DNA from 3 places in the Nocardia sp. NPDC004340 genome. Region 3 is predicted to be linked to each of the others. Evidence: riboswitches for the same ligand, from Rfam matches in the RefSeq annotation. Region 3 holds a riboswitch; each other region holds the start of a gene.
The links. Region 3 has a riboswitch for S-adenosylmethionine ahead of ACWEOI_RS11950 (ABC transporter substrate-binding protein). Riboswitches for the same ligand answer to the same signal wherever they lie in the genome.

Region 1 (10,205 bases), on a different contig from region 3:
GGTGTCGCGTCCGCACCGAGATCGGCTGCCTTGCCGCCGGATTCACCGGTCAATTCCATCCAGGCCCAGGCCGCCGGAGCGCCGTCGACCTCGGGGCACCGTCCGACCGCGGTCCGCCAGCCGGCGGCGGCCAGCTCGTCGGCGACCGACCGCACCAGCGTCGTCTTACCGGCTCCCGCCTCGCCTTCCAGCCACACCAATCGGCTGCGGCCGTCCGCGGCTTCGCGGGCGGCGGACAGCAGCGCCGAGCGTTGGCCCGCGTAGCCGACCGGGGCGGACATCGGCGGCACGGGGTCCGGCCGATCGGGCACTACCGATGTGACCGTCGCCGCGAGGTCGGTGGAATGTGAACGGGTCGAGCCTGATTCCGCGGCGACCGGCTCGGCGGGCGTGGGCAGGGTGAGGGCCGGGTCGTGCGCGAGGATGGCGGCTTCCAGCTCGCGCACGGGCGGGCTGGGGTCGATGCCGAATTCGGTGTTGAGGGTGGCACGGAGGTCACGCAGGGTGGCGAGAGCGTCGAGCTGGCGGCCCTGGCGGTAGTGCGCGAGGGCCAGCAGCCGGACGGCGGCCTCCCGTTCGGGGTGTTCGTCGACCAGGCGGCGCAGGGCCGCGACGGCCTCCTCCGGGCGGCCCAGGGCGAGGGCGGCATCGGCCCGCTGTTCCACGGCGGTCCAGCGCCTATCGGTGAGGCGGGCGATATCGGCGGCACTCCAGGCCGCGTCGGCGTAGGCGGCATACGCGGGACCCCGCCACAGCGCCAGCGCGGAATCGAGGAGGCGGTGGCGGGCGGCCGGATCGGATTCGGTGGCGGCGGTGGACACCAGGTGGTCGAAATGCCAGACGTCCACGGCCGAAACCGGCAGGCGCAGCGCGTATCCGGGGGTCTGCGACACGAGCACACCCGCGGGCGCGCGCGGCGGCCGATCCGGCTCCAAGGACCGCCGCAGATACGAGATGTGCGCCTGCAACGCTCCCGAGGCCTTCGGCGGCGGCTCCCCCTGCCACAGATCCTCGATGAGCCGATCCGCCGAAACCACCTCGCCCCCGGCCGAAACCAGGCGCGCCAGCACCGCCCCCTGCCTCGGCCCGCGCAAAGGGGCGGGCCGACCATCCACCGTCACCCGTAGTGCGCCCAGCACTTCCACGAAAACCACGGGTGATACATCGCCTGCGACAGCCGGACCGTAACCGCCGCGGCGAGCCTCACGATCGGAGCGCGCGCACTCCGGCCAGCGCGAGCACCAGTCCGACCCCGATCGTCCCCGGAATGATCCACCAGCCCTCCGCCCCCGGAAGCCCTTCGGCCCCGGCCATCGCGAGCACCGCGACGATCAGCACCACCGCGCCCACCCGGCCGAGCAGCGGACGCGGGGCGGCGAGCGCACACCCGGCCAGCAGCAGGAAACCCACCAGGAAGGCGGCGGCGAGCGGCCCGTTGACCGGGAGCGCGGCCTCCTCGATGGCGGTTTGCTCGTGGTGCGACAGCCGCGAGGCGACATAGACCTCGTGATACGCGCCGATCGGGATCGCGACCGTGAGCCCGACGAACAGCAGGACCCGGGCGGCCGCGGAAACCTTTGCGGGCCAACCCTTCCCATCGCGCCAGGCGGTGAGCAGCACCGGCAGGCCGACCGCCATCAGCACCGCGCCCGTGCCGAAGGTCAGGTGGGCGGCGGCCCAGGTGGCGGACTGTTCGGCCGCCTCGGAGTGTTCCAGCGGGTGCAGGGCATTGCCCACGGCGAACAGCACGCCCCCGGCGATCAGCGCGCCCGCGCGCAGCCGGAGGTCGGGATCAGTCGCGGTGGGCACTTTCGTCATCGTCATGGTCGTACTGTCGGCCGGGGCAATGCACCGCGACTTGCCGCCGACTTGCGGCCGAAACGACGCGTGCCCGCCGCGAGACTCGCGGCGGGCACGGTGCGGAATCACCGGCGGTGGCTCACACGCCCACGTGCACGGCGTGCTCGTCACCCTCGAGCAGGTTCTGCGGCTTGTCCCGGACCATGAACGCCGCGATCGGAACGCACAGCGCGAAGAAGATCGCGCCGATCAGGAACGCCACGTTGTAGGAGTGGATCGAGGCCCGCTCCATCACGTGGTCGACGGTCACGTTGTTGCGCACGTACCGCTCGGCCACCTGGACCGAGATGGTGGTCAGCAGCGCGGTGCCGATGGAACCACCCACCTGCTGGGCGGCGTTCAGCAGCGCGCTGGCCACGCCCGAATCCTCGGCGTCGACCTGGTGCAGCGCGGTGGTCTGCATGGACACGAACAGCGCACCCATGCCCAGGGCGATCAGGATCATGGCGGGCAGCAGGGCGGTCGCGTAGCTGTCGCCGTACTCCAGCCGCGACAGCCACACCAGGCCCGCCGCGCCCAGCACCGAGCCCGCCAGCATGAGCGGCCGCGGCCCGATCTTCGGTAGCACCGCCGAGGCGATACCCGCCGACACCACGATGCCCGCCGGGAACGGCAGGAACGCCACACCCGTCTTCAGCGCCGAGTAGTGCTCCACGATCTGCAGGTAGAAGCTCAGGTTCAGGAACATGGCGAACATGGCGATCGGCACCAGCAGCGCGATCAGATACGACCCGCCGCGGTTGATCTCACCCGGAATACGCAGCGGCAGGAGCGGATTCGCGGTCCGGGCCTCGATGGCCACGAACGCCGCCAGCAGCGCCACACCCACCACGAACAGGGCCAGCGTGGTGGAGGCGGTCCAGCCGTCGGAGGCCGCGCGGCTGAAGCCGTACACGATGGAGATCAGGCCGAGGGTGACGGTGACCGCGCCGGGCAGGTCGTAGCCGCCGGTGCGGGGTGCGGGCACATCCTTGACCACGAAGGCGAACGCGCCGGCCAGGGCGAGCAGCGCGACCGGGGTGTTCACCAGCAGCGACCAGCGCCAGTTCGCGTACTCGACGAGAGCGCCACCGGCGATCAGGCCGAGCGCGGCGCCCGCCGCCGACACACCGGCGAACACGCCGAAGGCCCGGGCCCGTTCCTTGGCCTCGGTGAAGGTCACCGACACCAGCGACAACGCCGCCGGGGCCAGCAGCGCGCCGAACGCGCCCTGCAGCGCGCGGCCCGCGAAGAGTTCGGCCTGGTTCTGGGCGAGACCGGCCAGCGCGGAGGCCGCGGCGAAGCCGATCAGGCCGACCATGAGGATCCGGCGGCGGCCCAGGTAGTCGGCGAGGCGGCCGCCGAGCAGCAGCAGACCGCCGAAGATCAGGGTGTACGCGGTGAAGATCCACTGCTTGTCACCGTCGCTGATGTGCAGATCCTGCTGCGCGAACGGCATGGCGATGGTGACGATCGTTGCGTCCAGGACCACCATCAGCTGTGCCATGGCGATTACGCCGAGCGCCCACCAACGCCTGGAATCTTGTGCGGGACTTGCTTTTTCGTCTGTACCGAGAGCGTCCGTCGCTACGGTCATGAGCCTCTCCTCTGGAGTTCGAAGGCAGCTCCACCATAGTGACCCCCACCGACAATTGGCGTCAAGGGAAAAATGTCGCAGCGCGACAGTTGTCATACTGGGACAGGAAAACGCAGGAAGGACCTACGATGGAGGGATGTCGGAGTTGTCAAGTCACATCGGTGTGATCTCGCGTCACCGCCCCGGCCTGCGTGAACGCAAGAAGCAGCAGACCAGGACCCGGATCATCGACGTCGCCCTGCGGTTGTGCGGCGAACAGGGCTTCGACGCCACCACCGTCGAGCAGATCGCCGACGCCGCCGACGTCTCCCCGCGCACCGTGAACCGGTACTTCGACAGCAAGGAGGCGATCGTCATCGCCCCCATCGAGGGCTGGGGACAGGCCCTCGCCGATCAGCTGCGCGCCCAGCCCGTCACCGGCGACGAGATGGAAGCGCTGCTCGGCGCGTTCCTCGCGGTCGTGGAGCAGATCATCGACTCCGACGCGCCCGTGCCGTTCCGCTGGTTCCAGCAGATGCAGCGCATCACCCGCGACAGCGTCGCCGTGCGCGCGCTCAGCATGGAATCGGCCGACACCAAGACCCGGGCCATGTCCGAGGTGCTGGCCGAACGCCTGGGACTGCCCGAGGACCACCTGACCGTGCGGCTCATCGCCACCACCTGGCACGGCATCGTGCGGGTCGGCATGGAATGCGAGTTCGAGGACAGCGACGAGTTCCCGGACTGCACCACCGTCACCACCGCCCGCATGCTCGCCGACAGCGTCCAGGCGGCATTCGACGAATTCCGGCGGGTCTGTTGTGGTGCGACAACGCTATTTCCCCCCGTAAACGGGGGAAATACCACCGAGAATGCGACAAACCCCACTGCGTAGATCGGGCCGGACGGCCGCTAGAATCCCGCATTAGGTCAAGAGCATCAGCGTTAAGGCCCCGGCTTGCTGATCGGCAACCCTCCAGCTGCGGTGGGGTGCTCCGGGTGCAGACCGGGCGTTCGAGGGCCGAACGCAAGCGCAACTAGGAGGTCTACCGAAATGTGTTGTTGTCGAAGCCCATTCGCTTCTCGATAACGTCAAACTTCCGCCATTCGGCGACCTTGTTTTTGGAGCAGAACACATGAGTGACTCGACCGCGCCCGCGGCCGTCCCCGCTGACGGCACCCTGGATCCGGCCAACTGGTCCTTCGAGACCAAGCAGATTCACGCCGGCCAGGCTCCCGATTCCGCCACCGGAGCCCGCGCCCTGCCCATCTACCAGACCACGTCCTACGCGTTCCGCGACACCGACCACGCCGCCGCGCTGTTCGGACTCGCCGAGCCGGGCAATATCTACACCCGCATCATGAACCCCACCCAGGACGCGGTGGAACAGCGCATCGCCGCCCTCGAGGGTGGTGTTGCCGCGCTGCTGCTGGCCTCCGGACAGGCCGCGGAGACCTACGCGATCCTGAATCTCGCCGAGGCCGGGGACCACATCGTGGCCAGCCCGCACCTGTACGGCGGCACCTACAACCTGCTGCACTACTCGCTGCCCAAGCTGGGCATCCAGGTCAGCTTCGTCGAGGACCCGGACGACCTCGAGCAGTGGCGTGCGGCGGTGCGACCCAACACCAAGGCGTTCTACGGCGAGACCGTCGCCAACCCGAGCAGCTCGGTCCTCGACATTCCGGGCATCGCCGAGGTCGCGCACGCCGCCGGGGTGCCGCTCATCGTGGACAACACCGTCGCCACCCCGTACCTGATCCAGCCGCTGGCGCTGGGCGCGGACATCGTGGTGCACTCGGCCACCAAGTACCTGGGCGGACACGGTTCCGCGGTCGCGGGCGTGATCGTCGACGGCGGCTCCTTCGACTGGACGGTGAAGAACGAGGCGGGCGAGTCCCGCTTCCCCGGCTTCACCACCCCCGACCCGAGCTACCACGGCGCGGTCTTCGCCGACCTCGGCGCTCCGGCCTACGCGCTCAAGGCCCGCGTGCAGCTGCTGCGCGACCTGGGCGCGGCGGTGTCGCCGTTCAACGCGTTCCTCATCGCGCAGGGTCTCGAGACGCTGAGCCTGCGCATCGAGCGGCACGTGGCCAACGCGCAGGCGGTGGCCGAGTTCCTCGCCGGGCAGCCCGGTGTCGAGAAGGTCTACTACGCCGGACTTCCCAGTTCGCCGTGGTTCGAGCGGGGCAAACAGCTGGCACCGAAGGGCGTGGGCGCCATCGTGTCCTTCGAGCTGGCCGGCGGAGTCGACGCGGGCAAGAAGTTCGTGGAGGCGCTGGTGCTCCATAGCCATGTCGCTAACATCGGGGATGTGCGCTCGCTCGTCATCCACCCGGCATCCACCACGCATTCCCAGCTGACCCCGGCCGAGCAGCTGGCCTCCGGCGTCACGCCTGGTCTGGTGCGGTTGGCCGTGGGCATCGAGGGCATCGGCGACATCCTGGCGGATCTGCGCGCCGGACTGACGGCGGCGGCAAGTTGACCGTGAACATCGAATCGCGAACGTCCCGGCACGCGGCGGAGCTGTTGCTGCCGCCGCCCGACGGGACGCTCGGGAGCATCGCCATCGGCGATGTGGAACTCGAGAACGGGGCCGTGATCCCCGACGCCACGCTGGCCGTCCAGCGGTGGGGCGAACTATCGGCGAACGCGGACAACGTGGTGCTCGTGGAGCACGCGCTGACCGGCGACTCGCACGTGGTCGGCCCCGCCGACGTGCACCACAACCAGGCCGGCTGGTGGGACGGCATCGTCGGCCCCGGCGCGCCCGTGGACACCCGCGAATGGTGTGTCATCGCGACCAATGTGCTCGGCGGCTGCAAGGGCAGTACCGGCCCGGCCTCGCTGGCCCCGGACGGGAAGCCGTGGGGCACCCGGTTTCCCGCGCTGTCCATCCGCGACCAGGTGACCGCCGAGGCCAAGCTCTTCGACCTGCTCGGCATCGACCGCCTGGCCGCCGTGATCGGCGGCTCCATGGGCGGCATGCGGGTGCTGGAGTGGATGATCGGCCGGCCCGAACGGGTCGGCGCGGCCCTGGTGCTGGCGGTCGGCGCGCGCGCCACCGCCGACCAGATCGGCACCCAGACCACCCAGATCGCCGCCATCAAGGCCGATCCGGACTGGCAGGGCGGCGACTACCACGGCACCGGGCGCGCGCCCATGACCGGCATGGGCATCGCCCGCCGCATCGCGCACCTGACCTACCGCACCGAGGGCGAGCTCGACCACCGCTTCGAGAACCACGGCCAGGGCGACGAGGATCCGCGCGCGGGCGGCCGCTACGCGGTGCAGAGCTACCTGGAGTACCAGGCGGACAAGCTGATCGCGCGTTTCGATCCGGCCACCTATGTGCTGCTCACCGAGGCCATGAACCGCTACGACGTAGGTCGCGGCCGCGGCGGCGTCGCGGCGGCGCTGGCCTCGACGCCGGTGCCGTGCGTGATCGGCGGGGTGGACTCGGACCGGCTCTACCCGCTGCGCACCCAGCAGGAGCTGGCCGATCTGCTGCCCGGTTCCAAGGGGCTCGAGGTCATCCACTCCAAGGACGGGCACGACGGGTTCCTGACCGAGACCGAGGCGGTCGGCAAACTCATGCTGGAGACCATGGAACTGGCCCGCGCCCAGCGCGTGTCGGGTCACTGAGCCGACGCTGCCCGAACGGCGGCGCCACCGCTGCCATCGCGCCGGTGTCGCCGCTGCCCGAATAGGGTGTCGCCGCTGCCCGAATGCCGTATGTCCGCTGCCCGGCCGCTGCCACAGCCGACGGCACGTTACGCGACGTATCGGGCCTGTTTCCAGTGAATTGTCCTGACGCGCTTTCGGTTTCGCGCGCATGACGCCTCCGTAACCGGTGTTCCGGAATACGTGTGCAGCGGGCATATCAGCCGTAATGTATTCGGCATGACCGCCGCATTCGATGACATGGATCTCCGCGATCTCGTCGATCTGCTCTCCGAGGACGAGCAGCGTGAACTCCGCCCGGCCATACTCCGTGTCCTGCACAGACTCCCGGACCAGGAAGTGCTGCGACGCGAACTCGGCCGCCGCATAACCTCGTTCTAGCTATCCCCCAGCGCCGCCGGTTCGCACCGGCGGCAGAACAACTCGCTCATCTTTTCCAGCGCCGCGACTCCGGTCGCGGCCCCGGCCCCGCGCCCCGCGAGGCCCAACGGCTCCGCTACGTGACGCCGAGACTGCTGATGGTCGCCGCCAGCACGATGATCGCGACACCCAGCACGGTCAGCCAGACCACATCGAAACCCTTGCTGCGCACCGCGAGCAGACCCACCCGATCGGTGGGCAGCATCAGCCGCAGCGCCGCCGCGAGCAGCGTCGCGCCGCCGAAGAAGAATGTTCCGCGCCGCCAGCGATCCCAGGCCAGGAAGACCACGGCCACCACCAGCACCGCGCCCACCAGCAGCATGGGCAGATTCTCGCGGGCGAACTCCCCCGCACGACTGCTGCGACTCTGGGGTGCGGCATGGGCTGGACTCACCGCACGAGCTTAACCGCCGCTCTGCAATGCTGGATCCCGTGTTCCATCTCGTGTTCTTCGAACCCCGCATCCCGCCCAATACCGGCAACGCCATCCGACTGGCCGCCGGCACCGGCTGCGCACTGCACCTGATCGAACCGCTCGGCTTCGACCTATCCGAGCCGAAGCTACGCCGGGCCGGGTTGGACTACCACGACCTGGCCGTCGTCACCGTGCACGAGAGTCTCGCCGCCGCCTGGGAGGCCATCGCCCCCGAACGGGTCTTCGCCTTCACCGCCGCCGCGACCACCCGCAACACCGAGATCACCTACCGCGACGGCGATGTCCTGCTCTTCGGCCCCGAACCCACCGGCCTCCCCGAGGAGGTGCTCGCCGATCCGCGCGTCACCGACCAGCTCCGCATCCCCATGCTTCCCGGCCGCCGCTCCATGAACCTCTCCAACGCCGCCGCGGTCGCGGTGTACGAGGCCTGGCGGCAGATGGGATTCCCGGGCGCGGTCTGACTAGTCGTCGACCTCGAAGCGTTTGAAGCGGGAGGTCGCGCCACCGGTGAGGCGGACCGCGGACTTGGGGACGCCGAAGTGGGCGGCCAGCAGTTCGATGGCGGCCTTGTTCGCCTTGCCCTCCACCGCCGGGGCGCGGACGTACAGCTGCAGCGCGCCGTCGTCGAGGATCTCGACGAGCGGCCCCTTCTTGCTGCCGGGTTTGATGGTCGCCCGGACCACTGTCACGCCGCTCTCCTTCCCTGCTCCCGGGGCGATTCTCCCGCAGTGCCGCGGATGCCGTGGTGGCGGGAGGCGAACGCGACCGACCAGCTGTCGAATCCGGGCGCGGTTCAGCGGAAGTCGCGGGAGCGGCCCTCGATGCGCAGGTCCATGCGTTGCAGATGGTCGGCGACGATGGTGACCGCGCCCTCCGCGTTCTGCACCCGTCCGCGAATGAGCAGGGCGGGGGCGGTGGTGGCCAGGCGGCGGTAGCGGGCCCACAGGCCGACCGAGCAGACCACGTTCACCATGCCGGTCTCGTCCTCCAGATTGAGGAAGGTGACGCCGCCCGCGGTGGCCGGGCGCTGCCGGTGGGTGACCGCGCCGCCGACCAGCACCCGGGTTCCGTCGCGGATGTCGAGGAGCCGGTCGGCGGGGACGACGCCGAGCGCGTCGAGGCGTTCGCGCAGGAATTCGGTCGGGTAGCTGCCGGGTGAGACGCCGGTGGCCCACACGTCGGCGGCGGCCAGTTCCAGCGCGCTCATACCGGGCAGGGCGGGGGCCGCGGTGGCCGCGCCGGTGCCGGGCAGCCGGTCGGATCGTTCCCCCGCGGCCGCGCCCGCCGCCCACAGCGCCTCGCGGCGGGTGCCGCCGAGGCTGTCCAGCGCGCCCGCGGTGGCCAGTGACTCGGCTTGCGGCACGGTCAGTTCCACGCGTCCGGTGAGATCCAGGAACGAGGTGTAGGGCCCGAGCTCGCGGGCGGCCACGATCTGTTCGGCCAGCTCGGCCCCGATGTGCCGGACCGCGGCCAGCCCCAGCCGGATCGCCATCCCCTTCGCCTCCAGGGTCGCCTCGGCCAGGCTGTGGTTGATGTCGGGCCCGTGCACGGTCACCCCGTGCCGCCGCGCGTCGGCGACCAGCGACTGCGGCGAATAGAACCCCATCGGCTGGGCGCGCAGCAGCCCGGCGCAGAAGGCCGCGGGGTGATGCAGTTTGAACCACGCCGAATAGAACACCAGCGAGGCGAAACTCTGCGAATGGCTTTCCGGGAAACCGAAATTCGCGAAAGCGTACACCTTCTCGTAAATGCGGTCGGCCACTTCCCCGGTGATCCCGTGCAGGTCGCGCATGCCCTGATAGAAGCGGGCCCGCAGCCGCTCCATCTTCTGCGTGGAGCGTTTGGATCCCATGGCGCGGCGCAGCTCATCGGCTTCGGCGGGCGTGAATCCGGCGACGTCCACGGCCATCTGCATGAGCTGTTCCTGGAACAGCGGCACGCCGAGGGTGCGTGCCAGCGCGTTCTTCAGTGACGGATGGTCGTAGTCGGGTCTCTCCCGCCCGTTGCGCCGGCGAATGTAGGGGTGCACCGATCCGCCCTGGATCGGTCCGGGCCGGATCAGCGCCACCTCCACCACCAGGTCGTAGAAGTTGCGCGGCCGCAATCGCGGCAGGGTCGCCATCTGGGCGCGCGACTCCACCTGGAACACGCCGACCGAGTCGGCGCGGCACAGCATGTCGTAGACGGCGTCCTCGCCCAGGTCCAGCCGGTGCAGTTCGACGGTCTGGCCCTTGTGCTCGGCCACCAGG
Region 2 (10,205 bases), on a different contig from region 3:
AGCTCACGCGGGCCGAACTGTTCGGCGGACGCCTTGTAACCGAGCTTGAGGTCCTTCACCTGGGCACTCCTGTCGCCATGCTGCGCTCGCGCCGGTCGGCGCGAACGGCCTCCTTCGCACACTAGTCAGCACCGGAAGACGGTGCGGCAGCGGTCACACCGCAGGAATATATGAGCTTTCGATCCGCGGATAGCGGAGAATATGCGCGTGACCAACGCGAGCCGAGAACCGATCCTCTCCTACCTGACCGATATGGACGGCGTCCTGGTCCACGAGAACCACCTGGTGCCCGGAGCCGACGAGTTCCTCGCCGAACTGCGCGACAACCAGATCCCGTTCCTGGTGCTCACCAACAACAGCATCTACACCGCGCGCGACCTGCAGGCCCGGCTCCAGCACACCGGCCTCGACATCCCCGTCGAATCCATCTGGACCTCCGCCCTGGCCACCGCCACCTTCCTGAAGGACCAGCGGCCCGACGGCACCGCCTACGTGGTCGGCGAATCGGGGCTCACCACCGCGCTGCACGAAATCGGTTACGTCCTCACCGATTCCAACCCCGACTACGTGGTGCTCGGCGAAACCCGCACCTATTCGTTCGAGGCCATCACCACCGCCATCCGCCTGATCGCGGCGGGAGCCCGCTTCATCGCCACCAACCCCGACGCCACCGGGCCCTCGCGCGAGGGCATCCTCCCGGCCACCGGCTCGGTCGCGGCCCTGATCACCCAGGCCACCGGTAAGAAGCCGTACTACGTGGGCAAGCCCAACCCGCTGATGATGCGCTCAGCGCTGCGTCGGCTGGGCGCGCACTCGCAGTCCACCGTCATGATCGGGGATCGCATGGACACCGACGTCATCTCCGGTCTGGAGGCGGGCATGCGGACCATCCTGGTCACCACCGGCATCTCCACGCCCGCCATGGTCGAGCAGTTCCCGTACCGCCCGACCGCCATCCTGCCATCGGTCGCCTCGCTGGTCGGCAAGACCAAGGACCCGTTCGCGCTGTAGTCAGGCGGCGCCCGTCGCGTCGTCCTCGAGTGCGTCGAGGGCGGCCGACAGGGTCGTCAGCGCGTCCACGACCCGCTCCAGCTCATCCCTGCCCAGTTGCGCGACAAGGCGTTTCGCCATCGCCGCGTGCTGCGGGTCGATCGCGCGGACCGCGTCGTGACCGGACTCGGTGATGGCCACCAGCTTGGCGCGCCGATGCGCCGGATTCGGCTGGTACTCGACGAATCCCTTGCCCTCCAGCACATCCGCGATGCGCTGCACGCTCTGCCGGGTGATGCCCATCTCGCGGGCGATGCCCGCCACCGGCAACGGCCGGTGCAGGATCGCGCCCAGTACCTGCCACCACGCCACCGTGATCCCGGACGGCCTCGCCAATTCCTCGGCGATGCCGAGGAATTGGCCGTTCAGCTTGAACGACGTGACCGCCGCCGTCGCGAACAGTTCCTGCCCGGTGCGCGTCACCGCGCGGCCGCCCGCTGCTGCTCGTACTCGTAGAGCGTGTAGAAGCCCGCGGGATCGTTGTTTCCGTACAGCTTGTACCAGGCCTCCAGCACGTGCGGCTCGAAAATGTCCAGGCGAGCAAGGATCTCGCGCGCGAACTCGACCGGGCTGGTGCCGGACGCCGTGATCACGTCGCCACCGGTGACGGCGGGCGTCTGGACGAAGTGCTCACCGCCCGCGTAGCCGCTGTAGGCCAGGTATTCGGCGGCATTGCTGGTGTGCGGCCGATCGTCGAGCAGCCCCTCCTGCGCCAGCGCGAAGGTGCCACCGCAGATCGCCGCCACCGGGATCCCGGCCGTCACGAACTCGCGGGCCTTGCGGGCGAAAGCGGCGGGGGCCTCGGGATGAAGCTCGGTCTCCAGGCCCGGCAGGATCAGCATGGCACTGTCGCCCGGCTTCAGATCGTCGAGGACGACGTCCGGCAGGACGCGCATGCCACCCATCGAGGTGATCGGTTCGGCGCTGACGGCGACCGTCTTGACCTGCCATGTTCCCGGGTCACGGTGCCAGAGTGCGCGATTGATGTGTGCGGTCGCGTGGCCGACCTCCCAGTCCGAGAAGGTGTCGTAGACGGCCATGTGCACTGTTTTCATCATGACAGCATGCTGTCATTTTTGACAGCATGCTGTCAAGATCATTCGGGTCCATGAACGACGAAGGGCCGGAACCCCATGGGTTCCGGCCCTGTCGACTACTCGTCGGCTCAGCTCAACGCGTGATCCAGATCGTTGAGCAGATCCTCCACGTCCTCCAGACCGATGGAGACGCGCAGCACGCCATCGGTAATGCCCACGGCCGCACGGCCTTCCGGCCCCATCGCCCGGTGGGTGGTGGTGGCCGGGTGGGTGATCAGCGTCTTCGCGTCACCGAGGTTGTTGGAGATGTCGATGATCCGCAGCCGGTTCAGCACCTCGAACGCGCGCTTCTTGGCCTCGTTGTCGCCGGCCTTCAGCTCGAAGGTGATCACCGTGCCGCCGCCCGACATCTGGCGCTTGGCCAGCTCGAACTGCGGATGCGAGGACAGGAACGGGTACTTCACCCACGCCACCGCCGGATGCGACTCCAGGAACTGGGCGATCTTCAACGCCGAGTCCACCGACTGGCGCAGGCGCAGCGGCATCGTCTCCAGACCCTTGAGCAGGGTCCAGGCATTGAACGGGCTCAGCGCCGGACCGGTGTGGCGCATCAGGTTCTTCACCGGGCCGTCGATGTACTCCCGCGGACCCAGGATCGCGCCGCCGAGCACCCGGCCCTGGCCGTCGATGTGCTTGGTGCCCGAGTAGACGGTGATGTCCGCGCCCAGATCGAAGCCGCGCTGCAGCAGCGGGGTGGCGAAGACGTTGTCCAGCACCACCTTCGCGCCCGCCGCGTGCGCCAGATCCGAGACCGCGCGCACATCGGTGAGAGTCTGCATCGGGTTCGAGGGGGTCTCGAAGAAGACGGCCTGGGTGGGGACGGACAGCGCCTGCCCCCACTGGTTCAGGTCCTCGCCGTCGACGAACACCGTCTCCACGCCCCAGCGCGGCAGGATCTCGTTGGCCACCACGAAGCAGGAGCCGAACAGGCTGCGCGCCGCGACCAGCCGGTCACCGGCGGACAGCAGCGCGCCCAGCGCGGTGAACACCGCCGACATGCCCGACGCGGTCGCGAAACAGGCTTCCGCGCCGTCGATCAGGCGCAGCCGCTCCTCGAACATGGCGACCGTCGGGTTGCCGTAGCGCGAGTACACGAAGTGCTCGATATCGCCGGTGAAGGAGGCCTCGGCCGCCTCGGCGCTCTCGTAGACGAAACCCGAATTGAGGAACAGCGCCTCGGAGGTCTCGTCGAAGCCGGAGCGCCGGGTGCCGCCGCGGACCGCCTGGGTGGCGGGGCCGACGCCCTCGGGGAGCGGTTTCTCGAAAGAGCCGCCGGTGATCATGACTGCCTCCACGGAAGTCCGTCGGCGCGCCAGCCGGTGCTGCCGCGGTGGCCTTGGCCGTCGAGCGCACCCTCGAAGCCGTCGACCACATTGAACGAGGGGGTGATGCCGAGTGTGGTGGCGGCGGTGGCCGCGCCGATCGAACGCTGGCCGGAGCGACAGATGAAGATGACGGGCGCGTCCGAGTCCGGGGTCCGGTGGGCCAGCGACTGCTTCAGCAGGTCGGTGAACCGGGCGTTGGGGGTACCGGTGACGTCGACCCACTCGATCAGCGCGGTCGGACGGCCGATGCCGCCGGTGTCGGGCACGCCGACGAACCGCCACTCGGCCTCGGTGCGCACGTCCACCAGGACCGCATCGGGGTTGTCGCGCAACAACTCCCACGCCTGCTTGGGCGTGATGTCACCTGCGTAGCTCACTTGTACCTCCTGAGAATCCGCACTTGCCGCACCGCTGTCCGATGCGAGGCCAGGTCGTCACCCGGAGCACCCCACCGCGGAGGAGGGTTGCCGACCAGCCAGCCGGGGCTTGGCGCTGGTACTCATGACCTGGGATTGAGATTGCCGAAGAACCGTCCCCACTGTCAAACCCCAGTGAGGTATTCGGCCGTTGTCACGAATTACAGACCAACCAGCGGGAATTCTCCTTGGCGAAGTGCCACGTCGACGTCGTCGGCGCCCCGGCGACGGTGAACGTGACCTGCGCGGTGGCCTGGTCGCCCGTGACGGACGCGTCGGTCAGCTTGTCGAAGGCGATCGAGCCGCCGGTCGCGGTGGCCGCCTTCAGCGGCGAGGCGTTCTCGTCGAATCCCTTGCAGGACAGCACCGGGTCGTACTTCCCGGAGTCGTTGCGGGCCATCACGAACTTGGTCGCCGCCAGCGAGAGCCGATCGGAATCTGTGACATTCTTCTCAACCGGCGACACGACCGACGCGATCACGATTCCCAGGATCACCACCGCGATGATTCCCGCCGCCACCAGGAACGGCCACATGCTGCGGGTCTCGTTCTGGTCGATCCGGATCGGGGTCTCCTCGGCGTCGCTCATGGGTAGATCATGCCTGGTCCCCTTGTGCGGGCCGCCGCGTGCCATCGATAGAATCAGCAGAATTTCCCGCCCCAGCGCGGGAATAGCAAGACTACGCAGCAACGCTGCAGCGTCGGGGGCCAACGGAGGCCGCCGAGGCCAGAGCGTCAACTTAGCCTAAGCTAAGAGCGACGGCTGAGTTTTGACGGCAAGTTAGTTTCGACCCAAAGGGTGCGCGGAAGAATGACCGAACAGAGTGCAGCGACCCGCCCGCTACGCATTGCGATCGTGGGCGCAGGACCGGCCGGCATCTACGCCGCCGACGCGTTGATGAAGTCCGACGCGGACGTGAGCATCGATCTCTACGAGCGCATGCCCGCGCCCTTCGGCCTGATCCGCTACGGCGTGGCGCCGGACCACCCGCGCATCAAGGGCATCATCACCGCGCTGCACAAGGTGCTCGACAAGCCGCAGGTCCGCCTGCTGGGCAATATCGACTACGGCGTCGACATCACCCTCGAGGACCTGCAGCAGTTCTACGACGCGGTCATCTTCTCCACCGGCGCCAACGCCGACCGCGCGCTGGGCGTCCCGGGCATCGACCTGGACGGCTCCTACGGCGCCGCGGACTTCGTGTCCTGGTACGACGGCCACCCCGACGTCGCCCGCACCTGGCCGCTGGAGGCGGAGAAGGTCGCCGTCCTCGGCGTCGGCAACGTCGCCCTCGACGTGGCGCGCGTGCTCGCCAAGACCGGCGACGAGCTGCTGCCGACCGAGATCCCGCCGAACGTCTACGAGGGCCTCCAGGCCAACAAGGCGCTCGAGGTGCACGTGTTCGGCCGCCGCGGTCCCGCGCAGGCCAAGTTCACCCCGCTCGAGCTGCGCGAGCTCGACCACTCGCCGACCATCGAGGTCATCGTCGACCCCGAGGACATCGACTACGACGAGGGCTCCGAGGCCGCGCGCCGGCACTCCAAGCAGGTCGACATGATCTGCAACACCCTCGAGCAGTGGGCCATCCGCGACGTCGGCGACCGCCCGCACAAGCTGTTCCTGCACTTCTTCGAGAACCCCTCGGAGATCCTGGGCGAGGACGGCAAGGTCGTGGGCCTGCGCACCGAGCGCACCCAGCTCGACGGCACCGGAAACTGCAAGGGCACCGGCGAATTCAAGGACTGGGACATCCAGGCCGTGTACCGCGCGGTAGGCTACCTGTCGCAGAACATCCCGGCCCTGCCCTTCGACGACCAGGCCGGCACCGTGCCCAACGAGGCCGGTCGCGTGATCGTCGACGAGAACGCCGACGGCGCGGCTCGCTACATGCCCGCTACCTACGTCACCGGCTGGATCAAGCGCGGCCCGGTCGGCCTCATCGGCCACACCAAGGGCGACGCCAACGAGACCATCGCCTGCCTGCTCGACGACGCCGCCGACTTCGCCCCGGCCGCCAAGCCGGAGCTCGAGGCCGTCACCGAGTTCCTCGAGGGCAAGGGCATCCCGTTCACCACCTGGGCCGGCTGGTACCGCCTGGACGCGCACGAGCGCGCCCTCGGCGAGCCGCAGGGTCGCGAGCGGGTCAAGGTCGTCGAGCGCGACGAGATGCTGGCCGCCTCCGAGCCCGACAAGGCCTCCTGAGCGGTTATCGACCCGACGTCCTGACCAGCGTGAATCCGCCTGCCGGACAAGGTTGTCCACACTTGTCACCGTTCTGAGGCATGCTGATCACGTGTTCGATGCCCATCTCCACATCTTCGATCCGCGGTTCCCGCTGGTCGAGAACGAGGGCTACCTGCCCGACCCGTACACCATCGCCGACTATCGCAAGCGCATGTCCCGCTTCGATATCGACGGTGGCGCGGTGGTCAGCGGGTCCTTCCAGGGCACCGATCAGAGCTATCTGCTGGCCGCCCTCGCCGAACTCGGCGAGGGCTGGGTCGGCGTCACCAATCTGCACGTCGACGCGAGCGACGCCGAGATCCTCGCGCTGAGCAAGGCCGGGGTGCGGGCCATCCGGTTCAACCTCAAGCGGGCGGGCGGCGACATCGTCGGGCTCACCATGCTGGCCCTGCGCGCCTACGAACTGGCCGGGTGGCACGTCGAGCTCTACATCGACGGGTCCATGCTGGGCTCGCTGGAACCGGTCATCACCAAGCTGCCCAAGCTGTCCATCGACCACCTGGGCATGTCCGACGACTGCCTGCCGTACCTGCTCAACCTGGTCGATCGGGGAGCCAAGGTGAAGGCCTCCGGCTTCGGGCGGGTGGCCATGAACGTCGGCTCGGCCCTGCGCAAGATCCACACGGTCAACCCCGAAGCCCTGATGTTCGGCACCGATCTGCCGGGCACCCGGGCCGGGCGGCCCTTCCGCGACGCCGACATCTCCCTGCTCGCCGACTCGGTGGGCTCGGATCTGCACAAGGTCCTGGAAGACAATGCCCGCGCCTTCTACGGCCTGCCCGCCAAGGTCCGCGACTTCGAGGACCCGGCCGCGAACCGCTCGACCGGGGAACCGCCGACGCTGCGGCTGCCGCGCTCGGAACTGCCCGGTCCCCAGCACCCGGCCACGCTCCCGCTGCCCCGCATCGATCGATAGGCCGCGCCCTCCGCGCTTCCGAACCTTCGCGTTATTGTCATAGCGTCAACACCGGCGAGTGAGCCGGTGCGCAGCATTCGACGACGAACCGAGGTAGGGCGTGAGCACTCCATCCACCGCCAAGCAGGGCCCGCTCGCGGGCATCCGGGTTGTTGAACTGGCCGGCATCGGCCCCGGTCCGCACGCGGCACTGCTGCTCGCCGACCTCGGCGCCGACGTGGTCCGGGTCCAACGGCCCGGCATGCTGCCCGGCTTCATGGAACGCCCGCAGTGGCGCGGCCGCACCATCGTCGAGGCCAACCTCAAGGATCCGGCCGACATCGAGAAGGTGCTCGGCCTCATCGAGAAGGCCGACGTGCTGCTCGAGGGCTTCCGCCCCGGCGTGACCGAGCGCATGGGCCTGGGCCCCGACGCCGCGCTGGAGCGCAACCCGCGCCTGGTCTACGGCCGCATGACCGGCTGGGGCCAGTACGGCCCGATGGCCGACCGCGCGGGCCACGACATCAACTACATCTCCCTCACCGGTGTGCTGAACGCCATCGGCCGCAAGGGCGAGCGGCCGGTCCCGCCGCTGAACATGGTCGGCGACTTCGGCGGCGGTTCCATGTTCCTGGTCTTCGGCATCCTGGCCGCGCTGGTGGAACGCCAGAACTCCGGCAAGGGCCAGGTCATCGACGCCGCCATGATCGACGGCGCGCTCGCGCTGTCGCACATGATCTGGGGCATGAAGGGCGTCGGCCTGTGGTCGGACGAGCGCGGCACCAACCTGCTCGACACCGGCATGGCGTTTTACGACACCTACGAGACCTCCGACGGCAAGTACATGGCAGTCGGCTGCATCGAGCCGCAGTTCTACGCCGAACTGCTGCAGGGCCTGGAGATCTCCCCCGAGGGCCTGCCCAACCAGCTCGACCCCAACGGCCAGGACCAGCTGCGCAAGCTGTTCACCGAGAAGTTCAAGACCAAGACCCGCGACGAGTGGTGGGCGATCTTCGAACACACCGACGCCTGCACCACCCCGGTGCTGACCTTCACCGAGGCCGAGCAGAACCCGCACATCCAGGCCCGCACCGGCCTGGTCGAGATCGACGGCGTCGTGCAGCACGCCCCGGCCCCGCGCTTCTCGCGCACTCCGGCCGCGGTTCCGACGCCGCCGCCGAACGAGGGCACCCCGATCGAGACCGTCTGGGCCGACTGACCTTCCCGTGCACGGCCGAACGCCCCCTGTGGAATTCCACAGGGGGCGTTGACTTTTCCGATGCGGCGGAGCGTGGCTCGGGGATTACGGGGCGACCAGCTGGATGTCCAGCTCGATGGCGATCTTGTCGCTCAGCATGGCGTTCGGCATGCCCGGCGCGACGTCGAAGTCGCTGCGCTTGATGGAGCCGGTGGCGTTGAAGCCCGCGTGCTCCTTGTTGTCCTGCGGGAAGACCTGCACGCCGCCCCACTCGACCGCGAGGGTGACCGGCTTGGTGATGCCGCCGATGGTGGCCTCACCGGTGACCTCGAACTCGTCCGAGAGGGCGATCGGCTCGGGGATGCGGAAGGTCAGGTGCGGGCGGTTGGCGACATCCAGGATGTCGGCGCTGCGGACGTGGCCGTCGCGCATCTCGTTGCCGGTGTCGAAGGAGTCGAAGTAGATGGTGGCCTCGATGGCGGCCTCGCCGGCCTCGTTGACCACGAAGCCGGTCTCGAAGCGGTTGAAGCGGCCGCGGACCTTGGAGATGCCCAGGTGCTTCACGGTGAAGTTGACCGAGGAGTGGGCGGCGTCCAGGGTCCAGGAGCCGGGGGCGAGGGTGGTCTGCTCGGAAGTCGTCATGTCACCTACCGTAAGTGGACTCCGGTCCGTTTATCCACACCGTGGTTATCCGGGGATTGGCAGGGCTGGGATAACGGAACACGGACCAGGCAGTATGGAAGAGTGTCCCGTTCCGAATTCGCCGAGTTCCTGATCGCCCGACGCGCCCAGCTGCAGCCCGAGGACGTCGGCCTGCCCAGCGGCCGCCGCCGGCGCACACCCGGCCTGCGCCGCGAGGAGGTGGCCGCGCTCGCCGGCGTCAGCGCAGACTACCTGGCCCGGCTGGAACAGGGACGCGACACCAACCCCTCCACCGCCGTGCTCGCCGCGCTCGCGGATGCCTTGCGGCTCAACGAAGTCGAGAAACACCACTTCGGCAAGCTGGCCTTGGGCCTGGAACAGAAGACCACCTGCCCGGCCGCCGGACAGGCCCGCGAACAGGTCTCCGACACCATCCAGGCCGTCATCGACGCGCTGCAGCCCACACCCGCCTTCGTGCTCGGCCGCTGGCTGAACCTGCTGTCCTGGAACCCGTCCTTCCGCGACTTCACCGAACCGCTCGGCATGTTCGACACCGAGGCGCACAACAACTTCGCGATCTACGTCTTCGACCATCCGGCCGCCCGGAAAACCTTCCTCAACTGGACCGACGTCGCCGACATGGCCACCTCGGCGCTGCGGGCCGCCGCCACCCGATTCCCCGACGACCCCTCGGTCGCCGGGACCATCGAGACGCTGAGCCGCAATCCCGAGTTCGAGCGGCGCTGGCGTGAGCACCGGCTCACCGACTTCCGTTCCGTCGTGGTGCGCCTGCAGCACCCGCTGCGCGGCGAGGTGGAGGTCGAAGTGGAGACCCTGGATCCGGCCGCGGACCAGACGGTCATGATCTGGCTGGTCGACCGCCGACACGCCCGAACCCCTGGATTGCGGCTGGTCAACGAATAAAAACCGCAGCTCGCACGCCCGCGTTCCGACCGCCGGGGCGGGCCCGGCGAACTACAGTTGATCCATGGCTCGGAATTGGCCGATGGTCGAACGGGAGAACGAGCTCGAATCGATCAGGTCGGCGCTCACCGGCGGCGACTTCGTCGGTGTGGTGCTCACGGGTGACGCGGGGGTCGGGAAAACCACGCTGGCGCGGATGGCCACCGCCGCCGCCGGAAATGTCCGCTGGGTGGCCGGCACCGAATCCGCCCGCAGCATTCCGCTCGGAGTCTTCGCGCACATGGTGGGGGTGTACACCGCCCACGACCCGGTGACCTTCATGGCCGCCGCCCGCGAAGCGCTGCTCGCCGACGGGCACACCATCATCGGCGTCGACGACGCCCACCTGCTCGACCAGCTCTCCGCCACCCTGC
Region 3 (10,205 bases):
GTTCGCAATCTGGGGATTCTCGCGCATGTGGATGCGGGGAAGACCACGGTGACCGAGCGGATGCTGTTCCTCACCGGGAGCATCCACAAGCGCGGCGAGGTGCACGACGGGACGACCGTCACCGATTTCGATCCGCAGGAGCGGGATCGGGGGATCACCATCTTCGCGGCGGCCGTGAGCTGTGAGTGGGCCGGGCACCGGTTCACTGTCATCGATACGCCGGGGCACGTGGACTTCTCTGATGAGGTCGAGCGGTCCCTGCGGGTGCTGGACGGCGCGGTCGCGGTGTTCGACGCCGTGGCCGGAGTCGAGCCGCAGAGCGAGTCGGTGTGGCGGCGGGCGGACCGGTACGGGGTCCCTCGGATCGCGTTCGTCAACAAGATGGATCGGGCCGGGGCGGACCTGACGGCCGCGGTGGCCTCGATTCGGGAACGGCTGCATCCGGTTCCGTTGCTCGTGCAGCTGCCGGTGTACTCCGGTGAGGTGTTCACCGGCGTGGTGGACCTGGTCGGGCTGCGTGCGCTCACGTGGGAGCACGGGTTCGCGGAGACGGCGATCCCGGACCACCTGGCGGATGCGGTGGCGCAGGCCCGCAAGGCGTTGGAAGAGGCCGTGGCCGAGCGGAGTTCGGCGGCGCTCGAGGAGTTCGTCGAGCGCTCCGCGCTGTCCGCGGGCGCCTTGGCCGCCGCGCTGCGGGAGCTGACGCTCTCCGGTGAGGTGGTGCCGGTGCTGTGCGGTGCGGCGTACCGCGATATCGGTATCGAGCCGCTGCTCGACGCCGTGGCCGCCTACCTGCCGTCGCCGCTGGATCGGCCGGCGGTGGGCGACGGTGCGCGGGCCGCGGATCCGGCGGAACCACTGGCGGCGTTGGCGTTCAAGGTGCATGCCACGTCGACCGGCAGGCTGACGTTCGTCCGCGTCTACTCGGGTGTCCTCCGCAAGGGTGACACCGTGCTGGACGCGGGCAGCGGTCGGCGCGAGCGGGTTTCGCGCATCCTGCGGGTGCAGGCGGACCGGCACGCGGAGGTGGAGTCCGCGCCCGCGGGCGACATCGTCGCGCTGGTCGGCCCGAAGGCCGTGCGGGTCGGCGCGACCCTGTGTGCTCCGGAGGCCCCGGTGCTGCTGGAGCCGCCGGCTCCGACCGAGCCGGTGGTGTCGGTGGCAGTGGAGGCGCGGACCGGCGCCGAGGCCGAGAAGCTGGCGGTGGCGCTGGCCCGGCTGGCTGAGGAGGATCCGTCGCTGACGGTGCGGACCGATCCGGAGTCGGGGCAGACGCTGCTGGCAGGGCTGGGCGAGCTGCACCTGGAGGTCGTGGTGGAGAAGCTGCGCCGCGACCGCGGGCTGAGCGTGACGGTCGGCCGGCCGCAGGTGGCGTACCGGGAGACCGTGGTGCGCGGCGTGCGGGGCTTCACCTACCGGCACGCCAAGCAGGACGGCGGTTCGGGGCAGTGGGCGCACATCGTGTTCGACGTGCGGCCGCTGCGCGAATCCGAGCCCGGCGCCACGGGTTTCGAATTCGAGTCCACGGTGGTGGGCGGCCGGGTGCCGGCGGAGTTCGTGCGCGCGGTCGAGGCCGGGTGCCGGGACGCCCTGGCGGAGGGCCCGCTGGCGGGTCATCCGGTGACGGGTCTGCGGGTCACGCTCACCGACGGCGCGACGCACTCCAAGGATTCGTCGGACCTGGCGTTCCGCACCGCGGGCCGCCTGGGGCTGCGGGAAGCCTTGCGCGCCAGTGCCATGGCGGTACTGGAACCGCTGGTGGAGCTCACCGCCACGGTGCCGGAGGACCATGTCGGCGCGGTGCTCGGTGATCTCGCCGCCCGGCGGGGCCGGGTGACGGGGTCGGTGACCCGGACCGGCACGGTGGTCGTGACGGCCACGGTCCCGCTGGCCGAATTGTTCGGCTACGCAACGCGTTTGCGGAGCCGGACGCAGGGCCGGGGCACGTTCACGACGCGCCCGCTGGGTTACGCGCCGGTCCCATAGCGGTCGGACGCCCGGTGGCGGCGGCACATGGTGTCGCCGTCATCGGGCCCATCCATCGGTCGCGGGTCGCCGACCGGGGTTGATTGTTGTCGCGACGACGGTTACTGTTGTTGCAACAACATATTTCCCCGATATTGGAGACGACGATGATGTACTCGTTCACCGAAGAGGCCGTGATCACCGGCGACCTGGACCGCGTCTGGGCGGTCGCCACCGATGTCGACCGCTGGTCGGAATGGGACCCGCACGAGGAGAAGTCCCGTATCGACGGTGAGTTCGCGGCCGGGACCAAGGGCTGGGTGAAGCCGAAGGGCGCGCCGGCCGGGCCGTTCACTATCGTGGCCGTGGAGCCGGGACAGTCGTGGACCAGTGAGGCGGGCATCCCGTTCGGGAAGCTGCGCGGTCACCGCACCTACGTCCCGCTCGGCGACGGCCGGGTGCGGGTGGCCGAGCACGTCGAGGTGCACGGGCCGATGGGCCCGCTGTTCAAGCTCGTCTGGGAGAAGGGCATGCGCGCGGACATGCCGCTGACCTTCGCCGCATTGGAACAGGAGGCACGACGGCGTGGCTGAACCACGGGGACCGCTCATGAGTCCGGGCTTCTGGCTGCATCACGCCGCCCTGGAGTGGCGGGCGACGCTGGAACGCAATCTGCGTCCGCTCGGGCTCACGCCGACCCAGTTCAATCTGCTGGCCTCGGCGGGCTGGCTGGGCCGGTCGGGTGAGCTGCCGACCCAGCAGCAGGTGGCGGACATGTCGGGCGCGGATCGGATGATGGCGTCCAAGGTGATTCGCGGTCTGGAGGAGCGGGGGCTGCTGGCGCGACGGGCCGACCCCGTCGACGCCCGCGCGCTGCGGGTCGAGATCACGGCCGAGGGCAGGGAATTGGCGAGCCGGGCGGTGCGGATCGCCGTCGACACCGACGAGCAGCTCTTCGGCGGCGACGGCGATGTGCTGCGCGAGCAGCTGAAACCCATTGCCGCGCACCGGCTGCCCGGCTGACCGGAGGGACGCCCGGTCGGGTGTCGATCAGGCTTTGACCAGGATGGCCCGGGTGTAGAGCAGGCTGAACCCCTGCCGTTGCACGTTCTGCTGCGATTTCGATCCGGGCTGGGTGGTCACCACCGCGATATCGCAGCCCGCCGCGCTCGCCTCGGCCAGGCGTACCGACAGCAGTGAGGATTGGACGCCGTGCCGCCGGTGGGCGGGATCGGTGGCCGCGCCGGTGAGCTGGGCGACGCCGCGGGCCAGCCGCAGGCTCGCGCCTCCGGCCACCCGGCCGTCACGCCGGGCCAGGAACCGCCGCACCCCGGCCGCGCCGGTGAGGTCGCGCATGGCGTTGGCGATGATCTCGGCGGGGAATTCCTCGTGCGAGGCGACGCCCTGGGTGTCGGGGTGGGCGAAGCCGTCCGCGACGACGTCGAGCCAGGCGTCGAATTCGTCGGCGCCGCTGGGCGTCACCTCGACGCCGGACGCGACGTCCGCGGTCAGCGCGGCGCCGAGTTCGCGGCCGAGCACGTTCTCGAACGACACCAGCCGGTACCCGCGTCCGGTGAGCAGTTCCCCGACGCCGGGGTCGCCGAGTTGGGAGACCTCGGCCTGCACGGGCGTCTTGCGGGCCGCGAACAGCCGCTCGATCTCGTCGAGTTCGGCCTCGTCGGGTATCCCCGCGAAGCCGAGCCCGGCGATCTTGTTCAGCGGTGATCCGTCCTCGGCGAAGGACGCGACCCCGCCCGCGAGGGGGATCACGAAGCCGGTGTCCGGTCCGAGCCGGGCCGCGGCGGCCGCGCTGCCCTTGGCGATCAGTTCGGTTTCGACGCCCTCGATGCGGGCGGCGAGGTCGGTTCCACAGAACAGCGTTCCCTGATCGCTCGGCATGGTCCGAGCTTAGGTGGCGGCCCTGCCGCGGGGCCTCCGATTTTCCGCGGCCCGTAGGGTTCGGGATGTGGCTGGTGACCTGGTGGTCGGATTCGACCTGGATATGACGCTGATCGATTCGCGGCCGGGGATCGCCGCGGTGTGGGACGCGGTGGCCGCCAGGACCGGGGTGGCGATCGATTCGGAGCTGGTGGTGTCGCGGCTGGGTCCGCCGCTGGCGCACGAGGCGGCGCAGTGGTTCCCGGAGCACGAGGTGCCGGGTGTGGTGGCCATGTACCGGGAGATGTACCCGGAGTTGGCGGTGCACGCGTCGGATCATCTGCCCGGTGTGGTGGACGCGCTGGCCGCGGTGCACGAGGCCGGGGGCCGGGTGCTGGTGATCACCGCGAAGAACGGGCCGCACGCGCAGCTGCATCTGGATCATCTGGGGCTGGCGGTCGACGAACTGGTCGGCGGGGCCTGGGCGGAGGAGAAGGGGGAGGTGCTGCTCGAGCGCGGCGCCTCGATCTATGTGGGTGATCATCTCGGTGACGTGCGCGCGGCCAAGGTGGCGGACGCGACCTCGGTGGCGGTGACGACCGGACCGTACGCGGCCGAGGAGTTGTCGGCGGCCGGCGCGGACGTGGTGCTGCGGGACCTGACCGAGTTCCGGGCCTGGCTGACCGCGCATCTGACATAGGGGTGAGCGGCGGCATCGGCGGGGGGCGATGCGGCCGCGGGGGCAATTCGCGGGGGTGACAGGGGATTTCCCGGCGGCGGGGCCGGGCGGTGTTTGGCATCAGGGTGATTCGAACGGTGTCGGCCGCCGGTTGTCACGGCTACCTTTCTGGACACGGTCACGAGTATCAGCGTTTTTCGAGCCCCGGCTCGCTGATCGGCAACCCTCGCGTGGGCGGTGGGGTGCCCCGGGTGACGACCAGGCGCTGCCCGACCGGGTGGCGCAAGCGCCAGGACCGCGCATTCCTCTGTCGTGGTCGTGTCCCCCTGCCCGGCCGTGTGCCGGTGCGCGAATGTAGAGGTTGCAATGAGCAGGATCTTGTCCCGGTCGCGTGGTTTCCGGGTGGCGGTGGGTGTCGGGGCGGCGGCGTTGGTCGCGAGTCTGGCGGCGGCCTGCGGTAGCGAATCGTCCGGAAGCAGTTCGGACACCGTGTATTTCGGGGTGTCGGGGCCGAAGACGGGCAATTCCGCCGAGTACGGGCGGCTCTGGCAGCAGGGGTTCGACCTGGCGCTCGACGAGATCAATGCCGCGGGCGGGATCAATGGCAAGAAGGTGGCGCTGAAGTGGGAGGATTCGCAGTCGGATCCGAAGCAGACGGTGCCGATCGCGACCAAGTTCGTGGGTGATCAGTCGATCATCGCGGAGCTGGGCGATTTCTCGTCGCCCGCGTCGATCGCGGCGTCGCCGGTGTACAACCGGGGCAAGCTGGTGCAGTACGGGTTCACCAACTCCGCGGTGGATTTCACCAAGGCGGGGGACTATTCGTGGAGTCCGTCCATCACGTTGGACGTGTACCAGGAGCGCAATGCCGAGTGGGTGCGCTCCAAGGCGAAGAAGGTCTCGGTCGTCTACCTCGAAACCGACTGGGGTAAGCAGGCTTTCAAGTACTTCGAGCAGTTCGCCAAGGAGAAGGGCATCGAGATCGCCTATTCCTCGGCGATCCTGCCGGATTCGCAGGACTTCCGGCCGGTCCTGATCAAGGGCCGGGACGCCAACCCGGAGGCCTTCGTGCACCTGGGGTACGGACCGGACGGTGCGCTGGTGGTCAAGCAGCTGCGGGATGTCGGGTTCACCGGGCAATTCTTCGGCGGGCAGAACACGCCGCAGTTCATCGAGCTGGCGGGCGCCGCGGCCGAGGGCGACATCGTGAACGGTGTGTTCACGCCGTCGGATCCGAGCCCGAAGGTGCAGAACTTCGTCACCAAGTTCCGGGCCAAGTTCAATACCGACCCGGGCGATTTCAATGTGTACGCCTATGACGCGCTGAACGCGGTGGTGAAGGCCGCCAAGGCGGGCGGCGCGACCCGGGAGGGCGTGCTGAAGGGGCTGCGCGAGGTCAAGGACTTCGACGGAATCGGCTTGGGCACCTTCGCCTTCGATCAGCAGACGCGCCGTCCCAGCGGGGTGAAGCCGATCGAGCTGATTCTGCAGAACGGCAAGTTCGTACCGGTCGGAAGCAAGAAGTAGATGTTCGACACGCTCATCGCGGGTCTGGTCCACGGCAATGCGTACGCGCTGATCGCCGTGGGCATCACCCTGATCTTCGGGGTCAGCAATGTCATCAATTTCGCGCACGGCGCGATCTTCGCGTTCGGTTCGGTGCTGGGCTGGTGGCTGATCGCCCAGCACGGGGTGCCGTGGTGGGCCGCGCTGGTCGTGGTGGTGGCGGTGACGGCGCTGGTCGGTGTGGCCATCGACGTGCTGGCGGTGCGGCCGCTGCGCCGGGCCCCGGCCATCGCGGCGCTGCTGGCGACGGTGGCGGTGGGGCTCATCATCGAGAACGTGGTGGCCCTGGTGTTCGGGCCGGACACCCGGCCGTTCCCGCAGGTGTTGTCCACCAACAACTTCCAGGTGGGCGGGGTACGGTTCGGCACCTCCGACGTGGCCATGTTCGCCATCACCCTGCTGGTGATGGGCGGGCTGTGGGCGTTCCTGCGGTTCAGCCGGCACGGGCTGGCGATCCGCGCGACCGCGCAGGATCCGGATGCCGCCGCGCAGATGGGCATCGGGGTCGGGCGGGTGCAGTCGCTGGCCTTCGCCATCGCCTCCGGGCTGGGCGGGCTGGCCGGCATCTTCGTCGGCCTCTACAACTCGAACATCTCGCCCACCAGCGGCGGCGTGGTCGGCATGACCGGCTTCGTGGCGGCCACCATCGGCGGGCTCGGGTCGATTCCGGGCGCGGTGCTCGGCGGCTTCGTGCTCGGCCTGGTGGAGGCGTTCGGCATCTACTGGTTCGGGGACGGCTACCGGGATCTGATCACGTTCGGACTGCTGGTGATCTTCCTGGTGCTGCGGCCCGGCGGGCTGCTGGCCCGGCCGCCCGCCATCGAATCCGAGCCCATGACCGGGACGTTCCTCGGCGCGGGCCGGGAGTTGCGGGTGCGCTGGTGGCACGCGCTGCTGGCTTTCGGTGTTGCGGGCGTGGCGATTCCGTTGATCGCCGACGACTACGGCATTTCGGTGGGCACCCAGATCCTGGCGTACGCGATCATCGCGGTGTCGATGACCCTGGTGGCCGGATCGGCCGGGCAGCTGGCCATCGGGCAGGCCGGGCCGATCGCGATCGGCGCGTACACCTCGGCGGTGCTGACCGTGTCGCACGGGTGGGCGTTCCTGCCCGCCATCGTGGCGGCGGGTGTGGTGGCGGCCGTGGTGTCCTCGGTGCTGGCCGCGCCGCTGTGGCGGCTGGGCGGGCACTACGTGGCGATCGCGACGCTGGGCATCGGCATCGTCACGGTGGCGATCATCCGCAACTGGGAATCGGTGACGCGCGGCAGTTACGGCATCTTCGGGATTCCCGCGCCCAGCGTCTTCGGCTTCGAATTCACCACGCACACCGACATTTTCCGGCTGGAGCTGGTGGTGCTGGCCGCGGTGGTGGCGTTGATCGTCGGCGTGCAGCGGTCCCGGCTGGGGATCGCGATCCGGGCCATCGGGGCCGACGAGGTGGCGGCACGCTCGGCCGGCGTGCCGGTGCGCGACTACAAGGCGCTGGCGTTCGCGGTGGCGGCGTTCTGCTCCGGGATCGGCGGCGCGCTGCTGGCGCACCAGTACTCCTATATCGATCCGACCGTGTTCAACCTGCCGATGTCGCTGCTGGTGGTGACCATCCTGGTGCTCGGCGGCACCGCTTCGCCGTACGGCGCGGTGCTGGGCGCGGTGGTGCTGATCGGCGCGCCGGAGCTGCTGCGGCTGGCGCCGTCGTGGCGAATCGTGTTGTACGGCTTGGTGTTGTTGCTGGTGGTGCGGTTCCGGCCGCAGGGAATTCTGGTGAGGAGGGATCGTGTCCGCACAAGCGAACCAAGCCCGGTCGAAGCCTGAGACCGGAACGGAAGCGGTACTCACCGTGACCGGTCTGCGGCGCTCGTTCGGCGGGGTGCGGGCGGTGGACGGTGTCGAATTCACCATCGCCCCCGGCGAATTCGTGTCCATCATCGGGCCCAACGGCTCCGGGAAATCGACCACGGTGAATCTCATCTCCGGGGTGCTGAAGCCGGATGCCGGGGAAGTGCTGGTGCGCGGCAAGCGGATTCGCCCCGGTCGCCCGGAGGCGGCCGCGGCGGCCGGGATCGCCCGCACCTTCCAGAACGGGCGGGTCTTCGGCACCATGACCGTGCGCGAGAACGTGGACGTCGGGTTGCAGACCACCCTGCGCGCCACCCGCCCGCTGCGGCGGCTCGCGAACATTCCGGTGCTGAAGTGGGTGTCGCTGCTGGCCGAACTGGGTGTGGCGCTGGCGCCGACCCCGGCGGCGCGGGCCGAGCGCCGGGAATCGGCGGCCCGCATCGACGCCCAGCTGGACCGCTTCTCCGAGCGACTGGTCCCGCGCGCCGATCACCCCACCTACACGCTGTCCTACGCCAACCGTCGCCGCACCGAGATCGCGCGGGCGCTGGCCTCCGCACCGGATCTGCTGCTGCTGGACGAACCCGCCGCCGGCATGAACCAGACCGAGACCGCCGAGATCGGCGCGCAACTGGCCGAATTGAAGGCCCAGGGTCAGACGGTGCTGCTGGTCGAACACAAGATGGACCTGGTCCACGAGCTCTCCGACCGGGTGCTGGTGCTGGACGAGGGCCGGATCATCGCGTCGGGCACGCCCGACGAGGTGCTCTCCGATCCCCGCGTCATCGAGGCGTACCTGGGCCGCAGCCGGGCCGGGGGAAAGGTGGCCGTCGATGTCTGAGTTCGACGAGAACGCCACGCCGATCCTCGAATTCGATCGCGTGGTGGTGCATTACGGAGCGTCCCGGGCCCTCGACGAGGTGTCGCTGACGGTCCGCCCCGGCGAGATCGTGTCCCTGCTCGGCGGCAATGCGTCCGGCAAGTCGACCACCATGAAAACCGCTCTGGGACTGTTGCATCCGAGTTCCGGCGCGGTCCGCATCGACGGCGTCGACGTGAGCGCCACCCCTGCGGCGGCCCGGATCCGGGCGGGGCTGGCCTCGGTGCCGGAGGCGCGGCGCGTGTTCCCGGCCATGACCGTCGAGGAGAACCTCTTCGTCGGCGGCTACATCCGCAAGGAGCGGCGCGCGGTGCTGGCCGCGCGCGCCGCCGAGCTGTTCGAGCATTTCCCGCGGCTGGCCGAGCGCCGCCTGCAGCGGGCGGGGACCCTGTCCGGCGGGGAGCAGCAGATGCTGGCCTTCGCCCGCGCCCTCATGAGCAAACCCCGGCTGATCTGCATGGACGAGCCGACAATGGGACTGTCGCCGTTGTTCGTGGATCGGGCGTTGTCGGAGATCGCCCGGCTCAATCGGGAACTGGGCCTGGCCATCCTGATCGTGGAACAGCAGGCGGAGCTGGCCCTGAGCATCGCGCACACCGCCAATGTGCTGCGCACGGGGCGGATCGTGCTGCACGGTCCGGCCGCGGACCTGGTCGGCGATCCGGCCGTCCGCGATGCCTACCTAGGAAAGGTGACGACATGACCACGCGACGCCTGGGCTTCTTCACCCGCCTGGTTCGCACCGACCCGGCCGAGGACGCGGCCGGCGTGTACCGGCAGGCCCTGGACCAGATCGAACTGGCCGAACGGCTCGGCTACGACACCGCCTGGGTGGCGCAACACCACCTGGATCCGGCGGAGGGCGGGCTGCCGTCGCCGTTCGTGTTCCTGGCGCACGCGGCCGCCCGGTTCCCGCGGATCCGGGTCGGGACCGCCATCGTGACGCTGGCGCTGGAGGACCCGATCCGGGTCGCCGAGGACGCGGCCGTCCTGGACGAGCTGTCGGGCGGGCGGCTGGAACTCGGCTTCGGCGCGGGCGGATCCCGGCACGCCTTCGAACTGTTCGAGGCGGCCGATCTCGACCGGCAGGGGCTGTACGCGGACAAGCTCGCCAAGGTCACCGCGGCCTTGGCGGGGACGCCGTTGATCGGGGATCGGGGGCTGAATCCGCCCGCGCCCGGACTGCGGGACCGGCTGTGGCAGGCCACCTTCTCGGCCGGGGGCGCGGCGCGCGCCGGGCGCGCGGGTGACGGACTGCTGCTGTCGAAGGCGCAGCCGCGGGATCCGGCCGCGCCCGCGGCCACCCTGTGGGAGATCCAGCAGCCGCTGGTCGACGCGTATCTCGACGCGCTGCCACCGGGAGCGGAACCGCGAATCGGCGCGTCCCGGGGCGTTTTC

Region 1: linked by a shared signal. The riboswitch ahead of ACWEOI_RS00415 (bifunctional o-acetylhomoserine/o-acetylserine sulfhydrylase) and the one ahead of ACWEOI_RS11950 (ABC transporter substrate-binding protein) in region 3 are both predicted to bind S-adenosylmethionine.
Region 2: linked by a shared signal. The riboswitch ahead of ACWEOI_RS07035 (rhodanese-like domain-containing protein) and the one ahead of ACWEOI_RS11950 (ABC transporter substrate-binding protein) in region 3 are both predicted to bind S-adenosylmethionine.

What each region holds. Positions count from the first base shown of each region.
Region 1 is NZ_JBSGDW010000001.1:82,603-92,807, forward strand. It holds gene ACWEOI_RS00395 (BTAD domain-containing putative transcriptional regulator) at 1-1,154, opposite strand, end outside; gene ACWEOI_RS00400 (hypothetical protein) at 1,204-1,824, opposite strand; gene ACWEOI_RS00405 (MFS transporter) at 1,940-3,346, opposite strand; gene ACWEOI_RS00410 (TetR/AcrR family transcriptional regulator) at 3,573-4,310, shown strand; SAM riboswitch class IV at 4,344-4,455, shown strand; gene ACWEOI_RS00415 (bifunctional o-acetylhomoserine/o-acetylserine sulfhydrylase) at 4,552-5,901, shown strand; gene metX (homoserine O-acetyltransferase MetX) at 5,898-7,061, shown strand; gene ACWEOI_RS00425 (hypothetical protein) at 7,320-7,481, shown strand; gene ACWEOI_RS00430 (DUF3017 domain-containing protein) at 7,597-7,842, opposite strand; gene ACWEOI_RS00435 (tRNA (cytidine(34)-2'-O)-methyltransferase) at 7,941-8,417, shown strand; gene ACWEOI_RS00440 (DUF167 domain-containing protein) at 8,418-8,645, opposite strand; gene ACWEOI_RS00445 (error-prone DNA polymerase) at 8,750-10,205, opposite strand, start outside.
Region 2 is NZ_JBSGDW010000001.1:1,588,522-1,598,726, reverse strand. It holds gene fgd (glucose-6-phosphate dehydrogenase (coenzyme-F420)) at 1-59, opposite strand, end outside; gene ACWEOI_RS07055 (HAD-IIA family hydrolase) at 253-1,011, shown strand; gene ACWEOI_RS07050 (MarR family transcriptional regulator) at 1,012-1,473, opposite strand; gene ACWEOI_RS07045 (DJ-1/PfpI family protein) at 1,470-2,108, opposite strand; gene ACWEOI_RS07040 (O-succinylhomoserine sulfhydrylase) at 2,216-3,430, opposite strand; gene ACWEOI_RS07035 (rhodanese-like domain-containing protein) at 3,427-3,849, opposite strand; SAM riboswitch class IV at 3,864-3,979, opposite strand; gene ACWEOI_RS07030 (Rv0361 family membrane protein) at 4,043-4,477, opposite strand; gene ACWEOI_RS07025 (FAD-dependent oxidoreductase) at 4,700-6,091, shown strand; gene ACWEOI_RS07020 (amidohydrolase family protein) at 6,183-7,049, shown strand; gene ACWEOI_RS07015 (CoA transferase) at 7,150-8,247, shown strand; gene ACWEOI_RS07010 (YceI family protein) at 8,332-8,868, opposite strand; gene ACWEOI_RS07005 (MmyB family transcriptional regulator) at 8,971-9,792, shown strand; gene ACWEOI_RS07000 (LuxR C-terminal-related transcriptional regulator) at 9,857-10,205, shown strand, end outside.
Region 3 is NZ_JBSGDW010000002.1:976,799-987,003, reverse strand. It holds gene fusA (elongation factor G) at 1-1,986, shown strand, start outside; gene ACWEOI_RS11970 (SRPBCC family protein) at 2,133-2,558, shown strand; gene ACWEOI_RS11965 (MarR family winged helix-turn-helix transcriptional regulator) at 2,551-2,988, shown strand; gene ACWEOI_RS11960 (GNAT family N-acetyltransferase) at 3,016-3,843, opposite strand; gene ACWEOI_RS11955 (HAD family hydrolase) at 3,932-4,543, shown strand; SAM riboswitch class IV at 4,699-4,817, shown strand; gene ACWEOI_RS11950 (ABC transporter substrate-binding protein) at 4,889-6,049, shown strand; gene ACWEOI_RS11945 (ABC transporter permease subunit) at 6,050-7,903, shown strand; gene ACWEOI_RS11940 (ATP-binding cassette domain-containing protein) at 7,866-8,768, shown strand; gene ACWEOI_RS11935 (ATP-binding cassette domain-containing protein) at 8,761-9,510, shown strand; gene ACWEOI_RS11930 (putative FMN-dependent luciferase-like monooxygenase) at 9,507-10,205, shown strand, end outside.